2 linked regions of the Cohnella abietis genome follow. Each later gene encodes a partner of the first gene's protein in a complex. Links are inferred from orthologs where the notes say so. Each region holds a gene or a part of one and is shown on either strand. Other genes may lie near its edges. The genes, in order: smc and KCTCHS21_RS12545.

The links.
Region 2: the proteins of smc (region 1) and KCTCHS21_RS12545 are in contact, whole or in part, in a crystal structure (PDB 3ZGX), measured with the Bacillus subtilis proteins. The link is inferred for Cohnella abietis from one-to-one orthologs.

Annotation. Positions count from the first base shown.
Region 1 is NZ_AP019400.1:4,322,840-4,330,437, reverse strand. Bases 141-4,299 are described here. They hold smc (chromosome segregation protein SMC), read left to right. Parts: upstream 141-523; coding sequence 524-4,099; downstream 4,100-4,299. Other genes in these bases: ftsY (signal recognition particle-docking protein FtsY), read left to right, coding at 4,147-4,299; rnc (ribonuclease III), read left to right, coding at 141-494. Outside these bases: more of rnc, read left to right, coding at 1-140; more of ftsY, read left to right, coding at 4,300-5,151; YlxM family DNA-binding protein, read left to right, coding at 5,316-5,666; ffh (signal recognition particle protein), read left to right, coding at 5,729-7,108; rpsP (30S ribosomal protein S16), read left to right, coding at 7,145-7,417; KCTCHS21_RS18940 (KH domain-containing protein), read left to right, coding at 7,444-7,598. UniProt on the Bacillus subtilis protein: Required for chromosome condensation and partitioning.
Region 2 is NZ_AP019400.1:2,952,850-2,963,539, forward strand. What follows is about bases 6,814-9,811. They hold KCTCHS21_RS12545 (segregation and condensation protein A), read left to right. Parts: upstream 6,814-7,918; coding sequence 7,919-8,704; downstream 8,705-9,811. Other genes in these bases: KCTCHS21_RS12535 (bifunctional 3,4-dihydroxy-2-butanone-4-phosphate synthase/GTP cyclohydrolase II), read left to right, coding at 6,814-7,328; ribH (6,7-dimethyl-8-ribityllumazine synthase), read left to right, coding at 7,371-7,841; scpB (SMC-Scp complex subunit ScpB), read left to right, coding at 8,673-9,356; KCTCHS21_RS12555 (DUF2953 domain-containing protein), read left to right, coding at 9,421-9,811. Also shown: KCTCHS21_RS12510 (spore germination protein), read left to right, coding at 1-376; lysA (diaminopimelate decarboxylase), read left to right, coding at 512-1,843; KCTCHS21_RS12520 (peptidylprolyl isomerase), read left to right, coding at 2,021-2,455; bifunctional diaminohydroxyphosphoribosylaminopyrimidine deaminase/5-amino-6-(5-phosphoribosylamino)uracil reductase RibD, read left to right, coding at 4,276-5,418; ribE (riboflavin synthase), read left to right, coding at 5,419-6,084; more of KCTCHS21_RS12535, read left to right, coding at 6,099-6,813; more of KCTCHS21_RS12555, read left to right, coding at 9,812-10,107; ytfJ (GerW family sporulation protein), read left to right, coding at 10,211-10,690. UniProt on the Bacillus subtilis protein: Participates in chromosomal partition during cell division. May act via the formation of a condensin-like complex containing Smc and ScpB that pull DNA away from mid-cell into both cell halves.

The sequences.
Region 1 (7,598 bases):
CGGAAGGGGAAATGACCCGTTTGCGGGCGAGTATCGTCTGTGAACCATCGCTTGTCCGTTTTGCCGAGGCGCTCGAATTCGGGCAGGTCGTGCTGCTGGGCAAAGGGGAGGAGCAAACGGGAGGCCGGACTAGGCCATCTTTGCTTGCGGACGCTTTTGAAGCGTTCTTAGGCGCTCTTTATTTGGATCAGGGATTAAATGCTGTTCGTGCGTTTTTAGATCGCTATTTATTTTCTTTACTTCCTAGGGACAAGCAAGCATCACTCAAGGATTTCAAGACGGAGCTGCAGGAGAAAGTACAACAATTGTCAATGGGAGCGCTTGATTACCAGATCGTGGAGGAGCTTGGGCCCGCTCATGATCGGGAATTCGTAGCTATTGTTGTTGTCGGCAAGAAGCAGCTCGGCAAGGGGATCGGACGATCAAAGAAGGAAGCGGAGCAGCAAGCTGCTTCTGAAGCGCTGACAACGTTTGCGAAGCAATATCCAGAGTAAGGGCCGACTCGAGAGGGGAATTTATCCTTATGTTTTTGAAAAGAATCGAGCTGACTGGTTTTAAGTCATTCGCGGACCGGACCGAGTTGGAATTTGTGCGTGGTATTACTGCGGTGGTCGGACCAAATGGGAGTGGAAAGAGCAACATTTCCGATGGCATTCGTTGGGTGCTCGGTGAGCAAAGTGCGAAATCCCTTCGCGGTGGCAATATGCAAGATATTATTTTTGCCGGGAGTGATTCTCGTAAGGCTGTTAACTTTGGGGAAGTCTCTTTAACGCTAGATAATATGGACAAGGCGTTGCCACTAGACTTCAGCGAGGTTACGGTTACGCGTAGGGTTCATCGGAATGGTGAAAGCGAGTACTTAATTAATAAGCAGCCTTGCCGACTGAAGGATATTACTGAGCTGTTCATGGACACGGGTATTGGACGTGAAGCTTATTCTATTATCGGGCAAGGGAGAATTGAGGAAATCTTAAGCACGCGGTCTGAGGATCGGCGGGGGATTTTCGAAGAAGCTTCAGGAATCGTGAAATACAAAAGCCGGAAAAAGGAAGCGCAGAAGAAGCTTGAGGATACAGAGGGCAATCTGCTGCGGATTCACGATTTGGTTAGCGAGCTTAAAGGTCAGATCGAGCCGTTGAAAAATCAATCGGAAAAAGCCGAGGCTTATAAGCAATTAAAAGAGGATTTGAAAAATAAAGAAATCGCAATGTACGTTCATCAGATCGAAGGAGTTCATACCTCCTGGTCGCAGACGAACGAACGGTTAGCGGTTCTTCGTGATGAGCAGCTCGGTTTGTCGACTTTCGTTAGTCAGCACGATTCGATACTGGAAGAAGAACGTCAGGCGTTAGTTCATCTTGAGGAGCTGTTGGAGAAGCTTCAGGACGAATTGCTGCGCTGCAGTGAGGAAACCGAGAAGTCGGAAGGGTATGTCGAATTGCTTAATGAACGTCGCAGCAATCTCGAACGCACTCGCGAAGGCTTGCAGCAATCGTTGACATCTGCGGAAGAAAGATTCGAACAGGCCTCCGCCGAAGAAGTTGTTCTGAAGGGTAAGCGTGCAGAGCTTGAAGCTTTACTGAAGGAGCAGTCTACTAAGCTCTATGAGGAAGAAGAAAAGCTTGCGTTCGCAGATGGAAGCTCTGAGGCTGAAGAGCGGCTGAAGGCTGAGCTATTCGACACACTTAATGCTATGGCCCAAGCACGTAATGATATCCGTTACGGCGAAGGACAACGTGAAGTGTTGGAGCGTCGGGTTTCAAGGATTAAAGAAGAAGAAGCTAAATGGATGGAGCAATTACAGGCGCTAAAGGACAAGCGTGCTCAGCTGGATCAAAGGCATGAGGCAGTCAAACTGGCATTGACTGAAGTGCGTGATCGTTATGTTGCAGAGGGTGCTCGTTCGTCCGAGCTTCAGCGCAAGCTTGAGGAATTGCAAGCGGGAGTGCGCCGTTTCGAGCAGAAACGTGAAGCGTTAGTTTCTCGTCGGGATACGATTAAAGAGCTGCAAAACGATTATGACGGCTTCCAACACGGTGTTCGGGAAGTGCTAAAGGCGTCTAAACGCGGCAACCTGCATGGTGTTCATGGGGCGGTAGCGGAGCTAATAAATGTACCAGCTCATCTGGAGGTCGCTATCGAAACGGCGCTAGGTGGAGCACTTCAGCATATCGTTATGGAAGACGAGAAGCTTTCTCGTACGGCTATCGCTTATTTGAAGCAGCGCCAGTCAGGTCGCGCGACCTTCCTTCCATTAGATGTTATCCGAGCAAGGCATATGTCAGATAGTGATCGCCGTTCTCTGGAGCAGGCTGATGGCTTTATCGGAGTGGCATCTGAGCTTGTTGGTTCAGAGCCCAAATATGCAGCAATCGTCAGCAGCATGCTTGGAAATGTACTGATTTCAGAAACATTGGAACAAGCTAACCGCATTGCTTCGAGGCTGCAATACCGGTTCCGCGTCGTTACTCGTGACGGCGATATTGTAAATGCCGGCGGGTCAATGACAGGGGGTAGCCTGTCGAAGAAATCTTCTAGCTTGCTTGGCCGTCAGCGGCAGCTTGAAGAATTAGAGCGGGAGATCAAGGAAGCCGAAGTTGCCCGCGAGCGTTCGAAGGCAGAAGTGGACGACTTGAAGAAAGAGCTTGTCATAGCAGCTCAAAATATTGAACAGCTGCGTAATCAAGGCGAGCAGGAACGGTTAAATGAGCAGCAGGTTTCAGGTGAGCACCAGCAGCTTCTACAGGATGAGAAGCAGTTAGATGAGCAGCGCGCCGCGTTGCTTAGTGAGAAGGCCGCCTTTGATATCGAAGCGGGAGGGCTTAATTCTAGCCGGGAAGAAGCCGAAATCCGGCTTGCTGCGCTTACGGAAGAAGAAGGGCGAATTCAGAAGCGAATTGCCGAAGCGGAGGAATTACGCCGTAAGAGCCAATCCGCTAAAGAAGAGCTTCAGGCGACCCTCACAGATATGAAGGTTTCAATAGCACGTATGGAGCAGGACCGGAGTGCGCTGGATGAGCAAGCGAATCGCCAACGTGCTGATTTGTCTCGTTTGACTGTGGAGAGAAAGCAGTTCAAAGAATCTATGGAGCATAATGAGGCAGAAACTGTGCGCACAAATGCAGAATCTGTAGAGCACAGAGAACGGCTCAATGAGCTCCGTATTCAGAAGAAACAATTTACGGAAAACATTGAATTCAAACGTGCAGATCGAGCTGAGAAGCACCGTGATTTGGAGCGCAAGGAAGGCGAAACGAAGGATCAGCGCGCGAAGCTGAGAAGCGTTGAGGAAAGCTTGCGTCAAGCTGAGATTGCGGTTAATAGGATGGATGTAGAGCTCGACAATCTCCTTCGCAAGCTAACAGAGGAATACGAGATTGGATTTGAGCTCGCGAAGGAACGTTATCCCGTTCCTGAGGACATTGTGACTACCCAGAATGAAGTCCGGGATATGAAACGTAAAATAACGATGCTAGGCGAAGTAAATCTAGGGGCAATTGAAGAATATAAGCGGGTATTCGAACGGTTCGACTTCCTATCCGTGCAAGAAAATGACCTTATTGAAGCGAAGACAAAGCTTCACGGCATTATCCGCGAGATGGATGAGGAAATGTCCAAGCGATTCCGCACGACGTTCGAGGAAATACGCAAGCATTTCGTAGTCGTGTTTTCTCGTATGTTCGGTGGCGGTCGTGCCGATCTTGTTCTTGTTGACCCAGATCATCCGTTAGATACAGGTATAGATATCGTTGCACAGCCACCTGGCAAGAAGCTAACCAATTTACAGCTTCTGTCGGGAGGAGAGCGGGCACTTACAGCTATCGCATTGCTTTTCGCTATTTTGAACGTCAAGCCAGTGCCATTCTGCGTATTGGATGAAGTTGAAGCGGCGTTAGATGAAGCGAATGTAGCCCGTTATGCCCAGTACATGAGAGAGTTTTCCGATTCGACGCAATTCATCGTCGTTACTCACCGTAAAGGTACGATGGAGGAAGCGGATGTGTTATACGGGGTTACGATGGAGGAAGGCGGAGTTTCCAAGCTCGTTTCCGTCCGTCTTGAGGACAGCGAGGAACTAACTAGTACAGCTACGGCGTAATAAAGAGACAGATGGTATGCAATAGGAATAGGTTGGAGGAATCGGGTATGAGTTTTTTTAAGAGGTTGAAGGAAAGCATTGCCTCCAAGACGGAAGCGGTAACGAGTAAATTTCGTGAAGGATTGGCGAAAACACGTGATGCGTTTGTTGGTAAAGTAGAGGAACTATTCAGCCGCCGCAAAAAGATAGATGAAGAGTTTTTTGAAGAGCTGGAAGAAATACTGATTGGGGCAGACGTCGGCGTAAATACGGTTATGGGCTTGATCGATGAGCTTCGTGCGGAAGTGAAAAAACGCAAAATTGAAGATCCTGCTGATCTCAGGCCGATTTTGTCAGAGAAGCTAGTGGATATGTTGCAAGGGGAAGACCAAGATATAAATCTCAAAGAAAATGCAAATGGAATTACGGTAATTTTGTTTGTTGGCGTTAACGGCGTTGGTAAAACAACGACAATTGGTAAGCTAGCGTGGCGCTACAAGCAGCAAGGAAAGAAAGTGCTTTTGGCAGCTGGAGATACTTTTCGTGCGGGTGCGATTGAGCAGCTAGAGGTTTGGGGCGGACGTGTAGGGGTTCAGGTTATTAAGCAGGAATCCGGCTCCGACCCTGCAGCGGTTATGTTTGACGCAGTACAAGCTGCGAAAAAGCAAAACGTGGATGTACTGATCTGCGATACGGCTGGGAGATTGCAAAATAAGGCGAACCTTATGGAAGAGCTCGCTAAAATTCATCGGGTTATTCAACGGGAAATTCCTGGTGCCCCACATGAAACCTTGCTAGTGCTTGATGCTACGACAGGTCAGAATGCTCTTCAGCAAGCAAAGCTGTTCGGAGAGAAAAGCGGTGTTACCGGATTGGTGCTTACGAAGCTGGACGGAACGGCAAAGGGTGGTATCGTCATCGCCATCCGCAATGAGCTTTCACTTCCGGTGAAATTCGTTGGCTTGGGAGAGAAGATGGATGACCTGCAGCAGTTCGATGCGGATCAATTCGTTCATGCCCTGTTTGCGGGTTTAGCTGGTACGGATGAAGAGGAAAATACCGAAACGAATTAATGAATAAGATGTTAAGGGATTTCCCTTGACATCTTATTTGCTTTTGAGTAACATAGTGAGAGTAGTTAGGTTGTAAAGGTATTTCCCTTGACAATGAGATTGCGGGTTATCGCAAATGCGATCAAGAACGATTTTTCCGCAGGGGAATGAAGGGGGCAGCCATTGTGGACGGGGAGAAAGCATTAGAAAAGACGAACCGAATCAATGCGCTGTTTGATTTTTACGGACCACTGCTCACTGACAAACAGCAAACATTCTTAAAATGCTACTTTCACGATGATTATACGTTGGGTGAAATTGCAGCCGATTTTCAGATTAGCCGACAAGCAGTGTATGAGCATCTGAAGCGGGCAGAGCAAGTGTTGGAGGATTACGAATCCAAGCTTCAGCTTGCGGACAGGCATGGACGGTTACATGCAGGAATTGATCTGCTGGAGTCGCAAATTGCTGGATTACCGGAACAATGGCGACAGACGTTTGCCGAAACCGCCGCTAAGCTGCGGAGTAGCGAATGAATCGAACAACCCAAGAACAACGATAAATACGTAAAAAACCGTTCCGAAGGAGGGATGGGAATATGGCATTCGAAGGATTATCAACCCGGCTGCAGAACGTATTCGGCAAGCTGAAGGGTCGAGGTAAAGTAAGCGAGGATGATGTTAACGACGCGATGCGTGAGGTGCGTCTTGCCCTCTTGGAAGCTGACGTTAACTTCAAGGTTGTTAAAGATTTCATCGCCAAGGTGAAAGAACGTGCCACTGGCCTAGAGGTAATGAAGAGCTTTACACCTGCGATGGTCATTATCGACATTGTTAACAAAGAATTAACCGAGCTTATGGGCGGCACACAGGAAAAGCTGATTAAGGCGAATAAGCCTCCTACAGTTATTCTAATGGCGGGTCTACAGGGTGCGGGTAAGACAACCTTAACGGGTAAGCTAGCCAAGCTACTGCAATCACAGAATCACAAGCCTTTGCTTGTTGCAGGCGATATCTATCGTCCCGCAGCTATCAAGCAATTGCAAGTGCTCGGAGGCCAGATCAGCGTTCCGGTGTTCACGCTTGGTGACGAGGTTAGTCCTGTCGAAATTGCAAAGCAAGGTGTTCAATTAGCTAAGGATCAAGGTAATGATTATGTCATAATCGATACTGCAGGCCGATTGCAAATTGATGCTGAGCTTATGCAAGAGATCAAAGACATTCATTCTGCGGTCAACCCTGATGAAGTATTACTCGTCGTTGATGCAATGACTGGACAAGAAGCGGTTAATGTTGCAAAAAGCTTCCACGAGCAGCTAGCGCTTACCGGAGTTGTTCTGACTAAGCTTGATGGAGATACTCGTGGTGGTGCTGCGTTATCTGTTAAGGCTGTAACCGGCTGTCCGATCAAGTTTGCTTCAACAGGTGAGAAGATTGATCAGCTTGAAGCGTTCCATCCGGATCGGATGGCTTCGCGAATACTCGGTATGGGTGACATGCTGTCACTGATAGAGAAAGCCCAGACGAACATGGATGCGGAGAAGGCAGCCGAGATGGAGCGCAAAATGCGCACCGCGGATTTCACCTTTGACGATTTCCTTGAGCAGATGGAGCAGGTTCGCAAGATGGGGCCGCTAGATCAGCTGCTTGATATGATGCCTGGAATGAACAAGCTTAAAGGTAATCCGAACTTCAAGATCGATGAGAAGCAAATCGCGCGTACTGAAGCGATTGCTAAGTCAATGACGAAGGCAGAGAAGAAGAAGCCGGATATCATTAACTACAGCCGACGTAAGAGAATAGCGGCAGGTAGCGGAACGACCGTTGCTGACGTTAATCGACTGCTGAAGCAATTCGAGGATATGAAGAAGATGATGAAGCAGTTTTCCGGCATGATGGGTCCTAAAGGACCTAAGGGCGGCATGAAGGGCCTGAAAAACATGTTCGGTGGCGGCAAGAATATGAAGTTCCCGTTCTAAAATAGATTTTATTCTTTTCAAGGAGGTGAAAGTTAAATGTCAGTTCGCATTCGTTTGAAACGTATCGGTGCTCATAAAGCTCCGTTCTATCGCGTAGTTGTTTCGGATTCCCGTTCCCCTCGTGATGGTCGTTTTATTGAAGAAATCGGCGTGTACAATCCGGTTGCTCAACCAGCCCACGTACAAATCGACGAGGAAAAAGCTTTGAAATGGCTGCAAAACGGCGCACAAGCGTCCGATACAGTTCGCAACCTTCTTAGCAAAGCCGGTGTTTTGAAAAAGTTCCACGATTCCAAGCTCCAGAAGTAATCGTCATTAAACCGGAGGGCTGAGCCATGGAACAATTGATTCGGGTCATTGCCCGAGCGTTGGTGGATCATCCGGAAGACGTGCAAATTCAGGTCAAGGAAGACGCGAGAGGCCTGGTGTACGAGCTTTCCGTTCATCCCGACGATGTCGGCAAAGTAATCGGCAAGCAGGGACGTATCGC
Region 2 (10,690 bases), 1.4 Mb from region 1 along the record:
GCTGTCCGCCATTTTAATTGGCGACATAGCAGTGAAAACAGGCTTGTTCATTAACGAGGTCATTCTGTACATGGCTGTTTCTGCGATCGGGATGTTCGCTACTCCAAGCTACGAATTAGGTTTGGCAAATCGAATTGTTAGGCTAGCCCTTCTATTGGCTGTTTTCTTTTTCCATGAGATTGGTTTTGTAGTGGTATCTACATTCGTGTTTCTTTACCTAGCTTTCGAGAGATCCTTTAACGCACCGTACTTGTGGCCTTTCCTGCCCTTTAACGCTGCTGCGTTTCGAAACATTATTCTCCGCATACCGCTTCCGTTAAATAAGACACGACTTTCGCTATATCGCACGAAGAAAAGCCGCAAGCAGCCCATCTAAGCTAAGGAGTGCAAAAGTTGTGGTAATTCCTCCATTTCCCCAGGGGCTGATTTCCGCTATACTCAGTTATATATTGCAAACGCCGGATTGAGGTCAATTGACTTTACCGGAAATTTCGCCAAAGGGGAATTGGATATGTTTTTACATGGTACAAGCAAAATTAATAGTAAGGGTCATCTTGAGATCGGAGGCTGTGATGTTACAGACTTGGCACAAGAGTTTGGAACGCCTCTATACATTGTGGATGAAGCACTTGTGCGCCAACGTGCTAGAGAATTTATGGAAGCCTTCCGTACAACCGGACTTCGTCACCAGGTCGCTTATGCGTCCAAAGCTTTTTGCGTTATGGCTATGTGTCGTGTAGCAGAAGAAGAGGGCATGAGTCTCGATGTTGTATCTGACGGGGAATTATATACCGCGCTTCAAGCAGGCTTCCCAGCAGAGCGCATTCATTTCCATGGCAATAACAAAACACCTGAAGAAATTGTAATGGCACTTGATGCTGGAATTGGCTGCTTTGTCGTCGACAATTTCGATGAGCTGCATCTTTTGAATGCATTAGCAGCAGATAAAGGCAAGCGCGTTAACGTATTGCTTCGGATTACGCCGGGAGTCGAGGCACATACCCATGATTACATCTCTACAGGTCAACAGGACTCCAAGTTCGGCTTTGATCTTGGCAATGGTACGGCATTTACAGCTATTGAAACTGCTATTGGCTTATCGAGCTTGAAGGTTCTGGGCGTGCATTCTCATATCGGCTCGCAAATCTTTGAAGTTGAAGGCTTCCGTATGGCTGTTGAGAAGGTAGCGGCATTCGCCGTAGAGATTAGAGACAGGCTTAATCACACATTCACAGTTCTTAACTTGGGTGGAGGCTTCGGAATCCGTTATGTGGAAGGCGATCAGCCGCTCCCTGTTGGTGTTTATGTGCAAGCTATTGCCGATGCTGTTCGGACGACTTGCGAAAATGCGAACTTTGCGTTGCCTGAAGTATGGATCGAGCCGGGCCGCAGTATTATCGGCGATGCAGGTACGACTTTGTATACAGTAGGGACAAGTAAGGACATCCCAGGGGTTCGTAAATATATTGCAGTTGATGGTGGAATGACTGACAACCCGCGTCCTGCTTTATACGAGTCTAAATATGAGGCGGTTCTGGCGAACCGTGCGAACGATACATTAAACGAGCTAGTGTCTGTTGCTGGAAAATGTTGTGAGAGCGGAGATATGCTTATATGGGATTTGAAGCTGCCTGCTGTTCAGTCTGGTGATTTGCTGGCTGTATTCTGCACAGGTGCTTACAATTATGCAATGGCAAGCAACTATAACCGGATTCGTCGCCCAGCTGTTGTGTTCGTTAAGGACGGCAAAGCAGATCTCGTTGTAGCTCGTGAAACTTATCATAACATTGTTGGTAATGATATCATTCCACAGCGCTTGCAGAAGGAAGCTGTTTCGAAGTAAGGAGACTGATTCTTTCATATGGGGTAGTTGAAAGTACTTCTAGTGTGATTTTGTGCGGCTAGTGCGATCAAGTGCGTTCCAGTGCGATCAGTTAAGCATGTCCATTGTTTATTCAAACTTTTGGTTTTCCTCAAATTGTTGTACAATAGAGCGAATTGATTTGAGGAGGTCATTATATTGTCTAAACAAGCACTGATTAAATTGGCTGATGGTAAAGAGATTACATTGGAACTATTCAACGAGGATGCTCCTAACACCGTTGCCAACTTCGAGAAGCTAGCTAATGAGGGATTCTATGATGGAATTCCGTTCCACCGTGTTATTCCAGGGTTTGTCGCACAAGGTGGCTGCCCGAATGGTAATGGTACAGGTGGTCCTGGATATTCGATCAACTGCGAGCATAATAAAAACAAACACGAGCGCGGTAGCTTAGCTATGGCACACCGTGGACCGAACACAGGCGGAAGCCAGTTCTACATCTGTTTTCAGCCGCAGCCGCACCTAGATGGCGTTCATACGGTGTTTGGGAAAGTAAGCTCCGGTATGGAGCTTGTAGATTCTCTTAAAGGGCAAGAAAAAATGGAATCTATCCGAGTTAGCGACGCGGTATAGAGTGTAGCAACGAACCCGTGCTTCAGCCTTTGGGCTGCGAGCTCGGGTTTTTTGTGAGCTCATATCACCCGCGCGCGGCAAAAGTAGACCGCTGCCAGCGTCTTGCAGCGCCCGAACCCCCTTAATTCAACCAATTAGTCTGCTCAAACGTCTTACAGCCCACAAACCCCCGTAATTCAACCAATTAGTCCGTTGTCAGCGCCTTGCAGCGTCCGCCCCCCGTAATTCAGCGAATTAGTCCGTTGTCAGCGTCTGCAGCGCCCGCCCCCCGTAATTCAGCGAATTAATCCGTTGTCAGCGTCTGCAGCGCCCGCCCCCCGTAATTCAGCCAATTAGTCCGCTCACAGCGTCTTGCAGCGCCCGAAGCTTCGTAATTCAACTAATTAGACCGCTGCCAGCAGCTTACAAACTACCAATAAGCGGTACCACCGACTAAATCCTGCCACAGGAGCAGGCAAGAGGAGAAATTAAGCGACGTCACCGACTAATTTCCGCCACTGGAGCAGGTATGAGGGGAAATTAAGCGGTACCACCGACTAAATCCTGCCACAGGAGCAGGCAAGAGGAGAAATTAAGCGACGTCACCGACTAATTCCCGCCACAGGAGCAGGTATGAGGGGAAATTAAGCGGTACCACCGACTAAATCCTGCCACAGGAGCAGGCAAGAGGAGGAACCTAAGCGATGCCACCGACTAATTCTCGCCACAGGAGCAGGTATGAGGGGAAATTAAGAGGAGCCACCGACTAATTCTCGCCATAGGAGCAAGGTATAAGGGAAATTAAAAGGAGTCACGGACTAAATCCTGCCACAGGAGCAAGCATGAGGAGAAATTAAGCGGTAGCACCGACTAATTCACGCCGCAGGAGCAAGCATGAGGAGAAATTAAGCGACGTCACCGACTAATTCCCGCCATAGGAGCAGCCATGAGGAGAAATTAAGAGGAGCCACCGACTAATTCCCGCAACATGAGCAGGCAAGAGGAGAAATTAAGCGACGTCACCGACTAAATCCTGCTACAGGAGCAGGTATGAGGGGAAATTAAGCGGTACCACCGACTAATTCCCGCCATAGGAGCAGGCATGAGGAGAAATTAAGAGGAGCCACCGACTAAATCCTGCCACAGGAGCAGGCAAGAGGAGAATTAAGCGACGTCACCGACTAAATCTATCCACAGCTCCAGGTATGAGTAGAAGTTAAGCAGCGTCACCGACTAACTCCCCCATTTGTTCAAATTTGAGTTGGAAATTAAGCGGCAGCACCGACTAATTCCCCTCGCCAGACCGGGCCAAAACCACCATAATAATTTAATTCCAAGTGTTTTACTTGCTTTTTACTAGCTTTCACTTGAAATTTGATTGTGAGAGTGGTACACTTTCTCTCAACAAGTTGCTTACCTTCGGGGCGGGGCGTAATTCCCCACCGGCGGTGATCGGCAGTGGAACCTGAAGTATGCCAGCAGGCATATGAGTTCCCAGCCGTCAGTCCGTGACCCGTAATCGCTTCTTCCGGATAACCGGCGGGCGTGATTCGGTGGACCTGGTGAAATTCCGGGACCGACAGTGAAAGTCTGGATGGGAGAAGGAAGCACAGCGCGGCCATGCCGTGTCCATAAAAGCCAAGTTTGCGTAAGAACACCGACGAAAAACGAAGTTGTTTGTTCTTTTTTTCACAAACCTGCGACATTGACAGGCTATTTAGTCATCTTTTAAGGGCATGCATTACAGGGTCTGTTTAACGCTGTGTATCTCTCACCCCCGGGGCTTAATCCTGGGGGTTTTCTGCTTGTTATATGTTCGTCTGCGGGAGAGGATGATGCGCATGGAAATGCTGAATGACGAATTTTATATGCAATTGGCTCTGAATTTAGCGGAAAGTGCATCCGGTCAAACCGGTGTTAATCCGGTAGTCGGCTGTGTTATCGTCCATAGCGGACGAATAGTAGGGATGGGTGCTCACTTGAAGCGTGGCGAAGGTCATGCGGAGGTTAATGCCTTAAATATGGCAGGAGAGCAGGCGCGAGGAGCGACGGCTTATGTGACGTTAGAGCCGTGCAGCCACTATGGCGTTACGCCTCCCTGCTGCGAAAGACTTATTGTGGAAGGCGTATCCCGGGTCGTTGTTGCAACTGTCGATCCAAATCCGTTAGTAGCGGGCAAAGGCATTCAGAGGTTACGGGAGTCGGGTATTCAAGTAGAGGTTGGAATACTTGAAACGAAGGCTACCCAAATAAACGAAGTATTTAACAAGTTTATTTTAACCAAAATGCCTTTCGTAACCTTGAAAACGGCTTTGTCGCTTGATGGTCGTATAGCAACTCGCACGGGGCATAGTAGATGGATAACGGGGGAAAAGTCTCGTGAAGCTGTGCACACGCTAAGACACCGGCATAATGCCATTATGGTAGGTGTAGATACTGTTGTCTCAGATGATCCTGAGCTCACGACGAGATTAAGCGTACCGGGCTTACACCCGACGCGGATTATCGTTGATTCTAGGCTGAGGGTTCCACTCACCTCGCGTGTTCTTAACGAAGCTGCACCTACGATCATATTGACAACTGATCTCGCCGAGCTTACAAAAGTCAGGCAACTAGAAGATCAAGGTGTAGAGGTGCTCCAATGTGGCGCAGGTCCTCGTGTTGATCTTGTTAAGGCAATGGCCTTGATCGGGGAACGTGGAATAAGCTCCATTCTGCTTGAGGGTGGAGGTATGCTGAACGGAGCTATGCTGGAAGCTGGTTTGGTCGATAAGCTAATGTTGTTCTATGCCCCCATCATTGTTGGCGGGGATGGCGCTCCATCTGCTTTTGCTTATAAAGGTCCAGAGGAAATGTCCTCAGCCCTTCGTTTACAGGGGGTATCTATGCAGGCATACGGCGAGGATTGGTGCATCTCGGGCTATCCGACAAGCAATTCATCAATTGAGCATCTTGGGAAGGCCGACGTTAAGGAGGAGAAGTAAATGTTTACGGGACTCATTGAAGAAATGGGTACGCTCCGGTCGGTCCAGCGACGGGGGGAAGCGATGATACTTAGTATATCTGCTTCTGAAGTGCTAACTGACGTAAAAATGGGCGATAGTATAGCAGTGAATGGTGTTTGCTTAACTGTAGTAGATTTCGATCGCAGCACCTTCAGCGTTGATGTAATGCCTGAAACCTACCGATTAACGAACCTACACTCCATTCAACCAGGAAGCGCGTTAAATCTGGAACGGGCGATGAAGGTCGGTGGGCGATTCGGAGGTCATCTCGTCCAAGGTCATGTGGATGGAACGGGCACGATTCGAGACAGGGCAGTTGAAGCAAACGCTGTGGTGTACCGAATTGAGCCAAAGGATTCAGAGCTCCTACGACATGTTGTGCAGCAAGGCTCGGTAACTTTAGACGGGATTAGTCTTACAGTTGTATCTGTCGATCGGAGCGCCAGTCAGTTCACGGTTTCCATTATTCCACACACGCTAAAGGAAACGGTGCTGCAGCATAAACATTCTGGAGATACGATTAATATCGAATGCGATATTTTAGGCAAATATGTTGATCATTTGTTAAGTATGCGAGAAGGGCAGCCAGCTAGCCGATCAGGAGGCTTAACGGAGTCTGTTCTACGTGATAATGGATTTATGTGAAAGGGGCGATAGAGATGGCAAGAAATAAATTTGATCTTATTGAAGATGCGATTTATGATTTAATGAGAGGTAAAGTGATCATTGTTGTCGATGATGAGGATCGCGAGAATGAAGGAGATTTAATCGCGCTTGCCGATAAGGCTACTCCTGAGGTCATAAATTTTATGATCAAGGAGGCACGAGGACTTCTATGCGTCCCGATCACACCGGAGAAGGCGGAAGCTCTTGACCTCCCGCCAATGGTCAGTCACAATACGGATTATCATGGAACAGCGTTTACGGTTTCCGTTGACCATATTTCGACAACGACAGGTATATCTGCTCCAGAGCGTTCAATATCTGTCAAGGCGCTTATCGATCCGTCAGCCAAGCCAAGCGATTTCCGCAGACCTGGTCACATTTTTCCACTAATTGCGAAAAAGGGTGGCGTGCTCAGACGGGCAGGTCATACGGAGGCAGCTGTCGACCTAGCTAAATTATGCGGATCTTCTCCTGCGGCCGTCATTTGCGAAATCATTAAAGAAGATGGCACTATGGCAAGATTGCCTGATCTTGAAATATTTGCTGAGGAGCACTCTCTGAAGCTGATTACGATCAAGGACTTGATTCACTACCGCAACGAGAAAGAAAAGCTTGTCAAAAGAGAAGTTGAGGTTAGAATGCCTACCGATTTCGGTGTATTTAACGCTCTTGCTTATACGAATGAAGTGGACAATAAAGAGCATGTTGCTTTTGTTAAAGGTGAGATTGACGGCTCGAAGCCCGTATTGGTTCGAGTACATTCCGAATGCTTAACAGGAGATGTGTTCCATTCCCATCGTTGCGATTGCGGTCCGCAATTGGAAGCAGCGCTCAGACAGATCGATGAAGCTGGCAGCGGTGTTCTGCTCTATATGAGACAAGAAGGCCGTGGGATAGGGCTAATCAACAAATTAAAAGCTTATAGCCTCCAAGAGCAGGGATTAGACACTGTGGAAGCGAATATTAAGCTTGGGTTTGCTCCGGATTTGCGGGAATATGGCATTGGGGCGCAGATTTTGAAGGATATTGGCATCAAGGATATTCGATTGCTGACGAATAATCCACGTAAAATCAAAGGCTTAGAGGGATATGGACTAAATGTTGTAGAACGCGTTCCGATCCAGATGGCTGAGAATGTAGATAATACGGGATATTTGCACACGAAGAAAGATAAGCTAGGTCACCTGCTTTCCTTTAAAGGCGATCCTGATTACTTAATATAAAACAAATAAACTAACTATGTGAGATATGAGAGGATGAATAAAATGTCAATCGTATATGAAGGTCATTTAGTTTCCAAAGGTTTAAAATATGGGGTAGTTGTAGGCAGATTTAACGAGTTCATTACTTCCAAGCTGCTAGGCGGCGCTTTAGATGCATTAAAGCGTCATGGTGTTGAGGAGAACGAGATCGAAATTGCATGGGTTCCTGGAGCGTTCGAAATTCCTTTTATCGCTCAAAAGCTAGCTGAGAGTGGCAAATATGATGCTGTTATTACCCTTGGGGCGGTTATTCGCGGTTCTACGCCGCATTTTGACTATGTTAGCAGCGAAGTAACTAAAGGTGTTGCGGCCATTTCATTAAAAACAGGTGTACCGACGATCTTCGGTGTACTGACTACGGATAGCATTGAACAAGCGGTAGAACGTGCAGGAACGAAAGCCGGAAATAAAGGCTGGGATGCTGCCACTACGGCGATCGAAATGGCGAATTTAACTCGCTCAATTAAAGGCTAAAGATAGCCTAAACATAATTTTTCAAATTAAGTTTACTGAAGTAAAACGGTAGGGCAGGAGGAGAAACCCGCGTGGCAATGCTATACAAGCTAGAGACGTTCGAGGGACCGCTAGATTTATTGCTTCATCTCATCGACAAAGCGGAAATTGATATTCAGGATATTTCGATTAACGATATAACGGATCAATATATGGCATACCTCGGGGCTATGCAAGAGCTGGAGCTAGACATTACCAGCGAGTTTCTCGTCATGGCCGCTACATTGCTTTCCATGAAGAGCCGTCAGCTGCTTCCGAAGCCGCCGGTAACGGAAGAGCCTTGGCTAACGGTGGACGATGATGATTACTTAGACCCTAGGGAAGAGCTAATCCGTAAGCTGCTTGAATATCGAAAGTTCAAATCGGTGGCAGGGCAGTTAAGGGAAAAGGAATGGGATCGCAGTCAAGTCTATACACGTGAACCTACGGATTTGTCTCCTTTCGAGAAGGTTGTGCAGACTAATCCCGTGGAAGGCTTGCACATTGATGATCTAGTAAATGCTTTCCAGAAAGCAATGCGACGCTTGGCAGGTCGCCATAGGGTTTCTTCGATCCACAAGGATGAAATATCGGTAAAAGATCGCATTCGTGATATAATTAATACATTAAAAAGCCGCACTCATGGTGGAAGGCTGTTATTCTCACAGCTCCTTGGGGATGGTGAGGACCGTCAGGAAATTGTAGTAACCTTCCTGGCTATTCTTGAGCTAATGAAACGGAAATGGGTATCCTGCCATCAAAGCGGTTTATTCGATGAAATTGTGTTAACGTGGACGGGAAGAGAGGATAACAATGGATTACTCGACATTGAAATCAGTACTTGAGGGATTGCTATTCGTATCCGGTGACGAGGGAATAAGCGCCAAGACGGCTGCGGAAGTGGTTGAGACTGATATCGAAGTCGTCAAGGATGTGCTGAAGGATCTTCAGAAGGAGCTTGCCAAAAAGAAACGCGGCATTCGGATAGCAGAGGTAGCGGGCGGTTATCGTATGACGACAGTAATAGACCATGCTCCTTACTTCGAGAAACTGGCTTATTCTCCTACTCGTGCCGCGCTTTCACAAGCTGCACTAGAGACTCTGTCGATTATCGCCTACAGACAGCCAATTACTCGAGTTGAAATCGAAGAAATTCGCGGGGTCAAGGCCGACAGAGCATTACATAATCTCGTCAATAAAGACTTAATTGAAGAAAAGGGACGCGCGGATGCATTAGGTAGACCTATTCTTTATGGAACGACTAAGTCGTTCCTCGATTATTTCGGTTTAGCGAATATTTCAAGCTTACCTGAACCTTCTACTTCTGAAGGTGACGATGAGCTGGAAGAAAGAACGAAGATGCTCTTCGAACGAATTGAGGGTCGTCAGCTTTCCATGGTTGACATGGATAAGGAGCTTCAAGCGGAATCATATATGGATAGCGATATGGATCTAGATTTAGATTTAGAATCTAATTCTGATCTGGAAACAGAATGAAGCAATGTTAAAGGAATGAAGAAAAGCCAGAAGGTCATACTACCCTAGGAAAGGCGGGGGAAGTATGGCCTTCTGGCATTGGATCATATTGGCGGTTATATGTGTGGGTGTTGTTGGAGCTTTATTTTCCCCTATCCGTATTCGAGTTCGCTATTCGCGCAGCGGTCAATTGGATCAGCTCGTAATTGTCATTAGAGCGCTATACGGCCTTTATCATTATCAGATCCTTCTACCCTCTATTGTGATTAAAGGCTGGAATGTGATCTATCGTGAACGAAGAGCGGGGGGCTTGACTGGCAACAGCAAGCGAAAGCCGACGAGACGGAAAATAGGTAAAGGCACGGTTGTACGTTATATGAGGGCTTACCGAGCCTTATTGCAATCCACAAAGAACTTTAAGATTTGGGCGAGGCATTCGCTGAAAAAATTAGAATGTACCCGCTGGAGATTAGATTTCCGGGTGGGGACGGGAGATGCAGCTTCAACAGCAGTTATAACTGGCTTGCTGTGGGCAGTGTCAGGGTGCGCCTCTGGGGTCGCAGGACAGCTTGTCAGGTTGAATACATCGCCGCAGGGACAAATTACACCTAACTATAGCGGAGTCGAATTTACGGTCGTCTGGGAGGCTGATTTTAGAATCCGTTTGGGAACATTACTATGGATAATAGCAAAGCTGGGAAAAGACACTATTCGAGTTGGCAAAGCTATTCGAGCTTGGCGACACTGGCTAACTGGACCGAAAGAAGCCTAAATGTTGGTGGTATTTCGTTTGCTACATATTCCCCCCTCGTTGTGCACACACTACAGAAAGCGTAGATAATTTCTTATTTATATCGCAATGAGGAGGAATAACATTGGCTGAGCACCCTATTAACGGTCTAATGCAAACCGCCATGGAAAACATTAAGGATATGGTGGACGTTAACACGATTGTTGGTGAACCAGTTCAAACGCCAGATGGCAGTGTCATTTTACCGATTTCTAAAGTCGGATTTGGTTTTGCCGCTGGAGGTAGTGAATTTACTGGTATGAACGATGAAGCTTCGCGGGGACAACAAAAACAAAATGGTCATGAAGGACAAAATGCTTCAGTTGCCATGCCTTTCGGTGGAGGTAGCGGTGGAGGTGTATCGATAACGCCGATTGCTTTCTTGGTCGTAGGCACGCAGGGTGTGAAGGTTGTTCCCTTAGATAGCCAAACACACATCTTGGAAAAATTGATCGATGCAGCTCCAGTGTGGGTGGATAAGCTGAAAAATGCATTCCAAAGAAATGCAGATACAGGGGAAGCTGAGGTTCATGTTCCATCGGTAACCTCCAAATCGTCTGACAAT